Regions from separate parts of the Paenibacillus sp. GM2FR genome, predicted to be linked through region 2. Evidence: a T-box and tRNA genes for the amino acid it is inferred to sense, from the RefSeq annotation. Region 2 holds a T-box; the other holds one or more tRNA genes.
What was found. The T-box of region 2 lies ahead of PAEVO_RS28180 (arginine--tRNA ligase). A T-box ahead of a tRNA ligase gene usually reads a tRNA of that ligase, here a tRNA-Arg.
Positions count from the first base shown of each region.

Region 1: it has a tRNA-Arg gene. The T-box ahead of PAEVO_RS28180 (arginine--tRNA ligase) is inferred to sense a tRNA for this amino acid. The anticodon was not compared.

Region 1 is NZ_MKZM01000009.1:65,332-69,756, forward strand. Features, by position in the region: gene PAEVO_RS21485 (PdaC/SigV domain-containing protein) at 1-904, shown strand, start outside; gene clpP (ATP-dependent Clp endopeptidase proteolytic subunit ClpP) at 1,393-1,989, opposite strand; tRNA gene PAEVO_RS21495 (tRNA-Arg) at 2,151-2,225, opposite strand; gene PAEVO_RS21500 (sugar-binding transcriptional regulator) at 2,597-3,640, shown strand; gene gap (type I glyceraldehyde-3-phosphate dehydrogenase) at 3,740-4,425, shown strand, end outside.
Region 2 is NZ_MKZM01000010.1:702,520-706,944, reverse strand. Features, by position in the region: gene PAEVO_RS28195 (acetyltransferase) at 1-284, opposite strand, end outside; partial or broken gene PAEVO_RS28190 (EamA family transporter) at 418-845, shown strand; gene PAEVO_RS28185 (class I SAM-dependent methyltransferase) at 989-1,753, shown strand; T-box leader at 1,813-2,036, shown strand; gene PAEVO_RS28180 (arginine--tRNA ligase) at 2,099-3,961, shown strand; gene PAEVO_RS28175 (hypothetical protein) at 4,047-4,425, opposite strand, start outside.

The DNA.
Region 1 (4,425 bases), on a different contig from region 2:
GTCACAGAAAGGTCTCGTGCTGCACGGGGTAACTTATGTGCCGGCAACCGCTTTGCGGGACGGCCTGGGGATGCCTCTTAAATATGATGCAAAAAACCGTACGTATACACTGGGTAACGGTTATAACAAACTGAGCGCTATCGTATATGATTCAACTGAAATCGGTATTCTGGTAAATGGCTCGTATGCCGGCGAGCCTGGCGGACAGATCATGAATGGTCGTCTCTATGTGCCGTTCAAAACGATCAGCGAATACATGGGTGTTCAGGGGCAATGGAATCCTTCCTTGAAAACTCTCAGCATGACACAGAAGAAGCAGAATGACATCACCATTAAATCGGTAGCGCTGAAGAAGAAGATTCAGGGCGTGGATGCCGTTGTGAACTATCCTGTAATCAGCGGACTCGATAATGCAGAGGTTCAAGCCGAGATCAACAAAGTGCTGAAAGAAAATGCGTCCGGCGTAATCACCGGTGCCGAAGGGAATGCTGAGGAATTCCCGCCGTCGGAATCCAGTTTCCCATACGAATTCAGTGGTGACTTCGTGGTCCATTACAACCAGAACGACATCCTGAGCATTACGGCGTACGATTACTCGTATACCGGCGGCGCCCATGGCATGACCTTCCGTAAAAGCTTCACGTTCTCCTTGAAGGACGGCAAGCAGATGAAGCTGGGCGATTTCATCAACATGCAGGGCAAGAACAAGCAGAAGCTGAACAACCTTGTGCTGAGCAAGATGAAGAAAGAAGGAGGCTATCTCGGCGGATTTGAGGGCGTGCCGGCCGATGCTGATTTTTATGTGAAAGATAATGCTGCGGTGCTGTACTTCCAGCTTTATGAGTACACGGCGTATGCTTATGGATTTCCGGAGTTTGAGCTGAAACTGAAAGAGTGGAAGTAAGAGTATATGATAAGCGGTTTGTGTAAACTGTGATCATTTAATTTCATACCATAGCTTGTTGAGATATATGATGCTGTCCTGAAGTAACACTGTGCTGGAACCAATTGCGATAAATCCCTTGATCATGGAACGTGGAGAGTGTGTATTCTCCCTTCCAGCGATCAAGGGATTTTTTGTGTTTATCGAGGCAAATGGGTTTTCCTGTATTCCCCTCCCCTCAAGTTAAGGGAGGCCTTTTAGGAGGGGAGTGCCCTTACCGTCTTTATGTTTTATTGAAAAAATCGTACCGAAGTGAGAGTATCCTTGGAGGAGCAACGCGTTCGCCTTTGAAATCGGGAAACCTCCTTATCCATTCATTCATGTTTCCCGATTTCAACAGCGACCGGAGGGGATACACTCACTATTTAGTACTCGAAGTTTTCAATGAATCCAGAGGATAACAAAGGGCAGGAACCGGATAACGGCGCCTGCCCTTTGCTTCATTTCTTTTATAGTCCTTGCGGTGGTGTATTTTCCAGTACTTGATCGATCAGGCCATACTCTTTAGCTTCGTCAGCCGTCATGAAGTAGTCACGATCGGTATCCTTCTCAATGCGCTCCAGCGGTTGGCCCGTGCGTTCGGACAGGATGCGGTTCAGTTTGTCGCGCATTTTGAGAATGCGGCGAGCACGGATCTCAATATCCGTGGCTTGACCTTGTGCGCCGCCGAGCGGCTGGTGAATCATAATTTCGCTGTTAGGCAGACCGTAACGTTTGCCTTTAGCGCCTGCGTTGAGCAGGAATGCGCCCATGGAAGCAGCCATGCCGACACAGATCGTCGAAACGTCCGGCTTGATGAACTGCATCGTATCGAATATCGCCATACCCGCGGTAATGGAACCGCCAGGACTGTTGATGTAAAGATGAATATCCTTCTCAGGATCCTCAGCCGACAAGAACAGCATTTGAGCAATGATGGAATTGGCGACCACGTCATTTACGTCGGAGCCGAGGAAGATAATGCGGTCTTTCAGCAATCTGGAATAGATGTCGTATGCCCGCTCACCGCGGTTGCTTTGTTCAACGACCATAGGTATAAAACTCACGTGGAAAACCTCCTCTTAAGTACCTCATATAAATACTGTTACCGTATTACCCACATGATAAACAATTTAAATCAAAAAGTCAAAGATAGTCAAACTATTGGGTAAAAAAAAGAGCCGTCATGGGCACTTTAGGGTAATCAGTATAGAGAATAAAGATAAAATGGCGCGCCCGCGAGGAATCGAACCTCGATCTCAGGCTCCGGAGGCCTACGTCATATCCATTGGACCACGGGCGCATAAGAGAAACGTCTATCGACGTACATTCAAAGAAGACAGACCGCGTTTAGCAGTAGTTTTTCTTGCGATATCAGGAAGCTGACTCCGCGAAGTTTATACTTTCTGATATCTAAAAAAATTAGCAACGAAGTTGATTATACCGCATCTTTTTCAAAAATACAATAGCAGGCAAAACTTTGTTCCTATTATATAGACAAGCCTGTAGTTGGTCATAATGTATAAGAATGCCTGGGGCAGAGAAATATACTTTCGGACACTTGCAACCGGCCTGATTATTGGTTAGAATAAGGGTGGGACTTAAAAAGTTTGACTGGGACATTTTACGACCAGGCAGAGGAGAGCCGAGACGAAGTTTGCAGGAGTGGAATGCATGCGTAACCTATTAGAAATACAAGAGCAGCTTCTGCCGGATCTGATGGACACTCTTAAACGAAGGTATTCCATCCTTCATCAGATCAAGTTGTCCGGAATTGTTGGCCGAAGAACACTGGCTTCATCACTCTCGATGACCGAGCGTGTCCTCAGAGCAGAGACGGATCTTCTGAAAGCGCAAGGGCTGATCGAGATTGAAACGCTTGGCATGCGGATCAGCAGTTCAGGGGTATGTTTGCTGGAGGAACTGGAACCGGTTATGAATGAGTTATTCGGACTGGTTGAACTGGAAGAGAAGATCCGTCAGGCTTACGGGCTTCGTAAAGTGGTCATTATTCCCGGTGACAGTGAGTCATCTCCGGAAGTCAAACGCGAGCTTGGCCGTGCCGGAGCAAGAACGCTGCTAAGCTTTGTACAGGATGGAGATACGATTGCCGTAACAGGCGGCTCCACGCTTGCCGAAGTAGCAGAGCAGATGTCCTCTTTGCCTGGTGGCGAACCGCTGACAAGCACATGGTTTGTGCCTGCCCGGGGCGGTCTCGGGGAGAGTGTCGAGATTCAAGCGAACACCATTGCCTCTAAGATGGCTAAGCGCGTGGGAGCTGAGTACCGATTGCTGCATGTACCGGATCTGCTTAGCGAGGATGCCTACCAGTCTTTGGTGCAGGATCAGCATATCCAGGAGATTGTGGATGTGATCAGGCGCTGCCGAGTCATTATTCACGGCATCGGAGATGCCATGGAAATGGCAAGAAGACGCAAGCTGGATGAAAACTCGATTCAGAACTTGCAGGCCGATGGCGCGATTGCGGAATCCTTCGGCTACTACTTTAGTGAAGATGGCGAAGTTGTCCACAAAATGCTTACCCTCGGGCTGCGGCTTGAGGATATTATGCGGACGGAGACGATCATCGGCATTGCTGGGGGTCAAGGCAAGGGCAAGGCGATTCACGCGGTGCTGAAATTCGGACATGAGGATATTCTCGTTACCGATGAAGCCGCGGCACTGGAAGTCGAGAAGGAGATTGACGCCGGTATTTGAATCCACGGGCGTACAATTGATTTTTCATTATTGTTGTCTTGATTGGCTTAACGGCCAATCTTGAATATATAAATTTTACAAATATGGAGGGAACTACTCATGGTTAAAGTAGGTATTAACGGTTTTGGACGTATTGGACGTAACGTGTTCCGCGCTGCGCTGAACAACAGCGAAGTTGAAATCGTGGCAATCAACGATTTGACGGATGTAAAAACGCTGGCACACCTTTTGAAATATGACACAACTCACGGCAGACTTAATGCAACGGTTGAAGCTAAAGAAGGCGCACTCGTTGTAAACGGCCGTGAAGTGAAAGTATTCGCTGAGCGTAACCCAGAAGCATTGCCTTGGGCTGAGTATGGCGTAGAAATCGTTGTAGAATCCACTGGTATTTTCACAGCGAAAGACAAAGCTTCCGCTCACTTGAAAGGCGGCGCTAAGAAAGTTATCATCTCCGCTCCAGCAACTGACGAAGATATCACGATCGTTATGGGCGTTAACGAAGACAAATACGATGCAGCTAACCATACTGTAATCTCCAACGCTTCTTGTACGACAAACTGCTTGGCTCCTTTTGCTAAAGTTCTTGACGAGAAGTTCGGTATCGTTAAAGGTATGATGACTACAGTTCACTCCTACACGAATGACCAGCAAGTGCTTGATCTTCCGCACAAAGATCTGCGTCGTGCTCGTGCAGCTGCTGAGAACATCATTCCATCCACAACAGGTGCTGCTAAAGCGGTTAGCCTCGTTCTGCCACAATTGAAAGGCAAATTGAACGGTAT
Region 2 (4,425 bases):
TGCCTTATCAGTGTCGTTCCCGTACCTTGACCGTGATGGCGGGGATCCACAAACAGCATTTCAATTTTGGAGCCATCCAGCCCCATAAATCCAATCGGTTCCTGTTCCGTATTCAAGCAGACCCAGATCTCCATGGATCTCAGCGCTCCGTTTTGCATCATATCATAGTAAAACCCGATATCTTCCTCCGTCAGGAAATCGTGCGTTTGGGATACGGCATGAAGCCATAATTCCACCAGTCGATCATGAAACTCTTCTGCGTAAGGCGCTATATAATGCGTCATTTTTCATCCAGTCCCTTCCAAATCGTTTATCCCTTGAGAATTCATGATATCGTAAAAATTGCTCTATACTATTATAAAGGAATCCGGTGCATTAATCAGAGACTTTATCTTTATCAGGAAGGAGAGATCCGCATTGCCATTATGGCTTGTATACGCATTGCTGTCTGCGGTCACGGCGGCACTTGTCGCCATTTTCGGAAAAATCGGCCTGCAAAACATCGATGCCAACTCGGCAACGGCCATTCGCTCTGTCATCATGGCATTGTTTCTGCTGGGGTCGTGGGGGTTCAGGGGAAGTTCTCGGAACTCGGTGACATTCTGGTTCAGAAGAAAGCATTAAGCTTCATTGTGCTCAGCGGCATCGCGGGGGCATTGTCCTGGCTGTTTTATTTTCTCGCGCTAAAATACGGCAAAGTATCGCAGGTAGGTCCGATCGATAAGTTGAGCGTTGTCATCGCGGTCATTCTTGCCTTTGTGTTTCTTGGAGAAAAGATATCCTGGATTAACGCAGCTGGCGTTGCACTCATTGCCGTTGGCGCTCTTCTGGTTGCCGTCAAATAAGGTTCTACATAAAACCGCTGCTCAGCGGCTTTTTGTCCGTTCATTTATTGATAAAACCTATCAACATTATCACATTTATATATTTCTAATTATAAGATAAACATGTCACAATGAGGATAATTCATAGGTGAAGGGGTGTTGTTATGTCAGAGCAAGTATGGAAAGCTTACGATTATGATCGGCAGTTATCGTTTGTCTCGGCTTATGGAAAAGGAGTCGTAGAGCTTCTTGCGCCTCAACCCGGAGAACGGATTCTCGACCTGGGCTGCGGGACCGGTGATTTGGCTTATGAAATATCCGTTTCGGGTGCATACGTAACCGGCATGGATTATTCGGCAGAAATGATTGAACGCGCAAAAAGCAAATACCCCGGGCTTTCGTTTCTGACCGGAGACGGAGAGAACTTCGAAACCGAAACGCCGTATGATGCCGTCTTCTCCAATGCTGCCCTGCACTGGATGAAGGATGCTGCAGGCGTGGTACGCTCCGTCCATGGAGCCCTCAAACCCGGCGGCCGATTCGTCGCGGAATTTGGAGGCAAGGGGAATATCGACGGAATCTATCAAGCCTTGAAAACGGTGTTCGCCGATCATTATGGAATCGATGCCGACACCAGGAATCCGTGGTATTTTCCTAGTCTTGGCCAGTATGCCAGCCTGCTTGAATCCCAAGGGTTCCGGGTGCATGTCGCCCATCACTTCGACCGTCCCACAAAGCTGCCTGAGGGCAAGGACGGTATGAAGCATTGGCTGCAACATTTTGGCGATCACTTCTTCGCTGGATTCTCGGCCGGCGAGAAGGACAAAGCAATTGCCCGCATCAGCCAAGCTGCCCAAACGACGCTCTGGCATGAGGATGCATTTTACGCAGATTACAGGCGCCTGCGAATCTTTGCAGAGAAGGTTTAGTCATTTGGGGGTTGCTTTTCTAAATAGAATGGTTATAATATGAAAAAAACTTGAAGATATTATTTTCGTTGATTGGGAGAGTAACTGCACTTGACTTTAGTCCAAGCGAGCCGGGAGGGTGGAAACCGGTACAAAGTCGGCCGTGAAGCGGACCCAGGAGATGGCCTTCCGAAGTGAAATGCTGTAGGGAGCCCCGGCTTACACCGTTATCGTATAAAGGTGGTTAAACCCTATCGGTTTAACAACAAGAGTGGTACCGCGAGCACAAGTCCTCGTCTCTTTAGGAGATGAGGGCTTTTTTTGATTTTTCCGACGTGTTTTTTTATTTTGAAAGGGGGATTTAACGTGTTAAGTCATTTGATTACTTCGAGCCTTCAACAAGCAGTAAACCAGGTGTGTGAAGCTTCGGGCGCCAAACTGCCGGATTCCACTCCAGTCCGGGTTGAGCAGCCTGCCAGCATGGAGCATGGGGATTACGCCACCAACATTGCGATGCAGCTAGCAAAGCTGCTTCGTAAGCCTCCGCTGCACATTGCCGAGCTGATTCAAGCCGAGCTTGAGCAGGATACGTCCTACAATCAGCTTGTCTATGCTACGGAGATTGTTGCCCCAGGTTTTATGAATCTGCGTATCGATTGGGAATATTGGGCTGGGCATCGCTTTGAATTGCCTCCGGCAACAAACGAGAAGATTGTCATTGAGCATACTTCCATCAATCCGAACAAATCCGCCCATATCGGCCATCTAAGAAACTCCTGTATCGGGGATACGTTGGTCAGGCTGATGAGGAAGCTTGGTTACGAGGTGGAGGTTCATAATTATATCGACGACCTTGGCAATCAACTGGCAGATACGGTGGTCGGGATGCTCCACACGCCGCTGTCCAAGGAACATGCCCGGTTCGGCGATTACTGCTGGGACGTCTATTCAAGCACCAATAAGGCCTATGAAAGAGAACCTGGGCTGGTTCAGCATCGGACCGAGGTTCTGCACGCACTGGAAGAGGGCAACCAGAATCTATCCTGGATCGGACTGCTCGTGGCTGAGCGAATCGTTAAAGAGCATCTTGAAGAAATGAAGCAGTTCGGCATTGACTATGATCTGCTTGTGTGGGAGAGCAGCATTGTCAGAGAGGGATTCTGGGCGTCGGCGTTCGAGCTGTTGAAGAACACGCCCCTCTTCCATCAGGAAACCGAGGGTAAACTTGCTGGCTGTTGGGTGCTCAAGCAAACAGGAGCGGAAGCCGGGGACGATCCCGAGTCAGACCACAGCATGGATAAAGTGCTGGTACGCTCGAATGGCATACTGACCTACACTGCCAAAGACATCGCCTATCATTTGTGGAAATACGGTGTGCTCTCCAACGATTTTGTATATAAAAAATTCACAGACGAGGTTTGGACGACGAGCACCCATGGCGAGCAGCTCACTTTTGGCAAAGCAGACATAGTCATCAACGTCATTGACTACAGACAGCAGTACCCGCAGGCAATGGTAAAGCAGGCGCTGGAAAGCCTAGGATTCCAAAAAGAGGCCGACAAGCTCCGTCATGTCAGCTACGGCGTCGTTTCGTTAAGCCCTTCTGCGGCTGCGGATCTCGGAATCGATACTTCCGATGGGAAAGCGTCCTATGCGATGTCCGGGCGTCAGGGAATCGGAATTAAAATCACCGAGCTTATCCACCAAGTAGCCAAGTTCATCGAAGACACCCGTTCCGATAAAAACGGTTTGTCCAGTCATACGATCGCAGCCGCCTCCATCCGTTACTATCTGCTTCGCTTTGCACTGCAAACCGAGGTGGTGTTCGATCTGAAACAGGCGACTGAAATATCAGGAAATACGGGGGTATACCTGCTCTACTCCTATGCGCGTGCACTCAGCGTGCTCAATAAAGCTCAAGAAGCCGGTGTTACGCCGTCGGTGCCTGCCCGGTTCCCTGCGATGGAAAAAGCGGAGCATGCGCTGCTTCGCCATATCAGCACCTGGCATGATACCCTATACGCCGCCGGACGGGAACTATCTCCAAGCGCCATCTGTAACTTTACTTATGAGCTGTGCTCCTTGTTTAACAATTTTTATTCGGCATGCCCGATTCTGAAATCGGCGGATGAAGTGCTCCAGTTCCGTGTATGGCTCACTTCCTTATTCAAGAACACGCTTGGCGAAGCGTTGGAGGTCCTGGGACTGCCTACACCGAGCCGGATGTAAATTCCCTCTGAAGAATTAGCGGATCATATTTTATAAAAAAAGCCACCATACTATTCCTGCGAATACGTACGGTGGCTATCTTATATTATTGCAACCCTCTGACGGCCAGTCTGACCTGGACGCCATCTGCTGCCGGCTCTTCCTGCAGGGTCCAATTGACAGCCAACGCTTCTTTCAAGCGAGCGACCTGCTCCTCTTGGAGCTTCAGCCCCTCAATAATGCCTTCACCTACACTAAAATCGGATTCCGAGCTGATGCGGAAGGCTTCCTCCAGCCAGATCTTCAACCCGTTGCGGGTATTAAACGTAATTTTGTATCCCGCGCTGACGGCCTTCTCCAAATCTTCCCCATGCTCGTTTGCATAAGAAAACAGTTCCTCGTAGTGAAAATGACCATTGTTCGCAACTTGGAATCTGTCTACCTCACCCGAGCGCACAGCCTCCAGCAGTTCGGAGGAAGTCAGC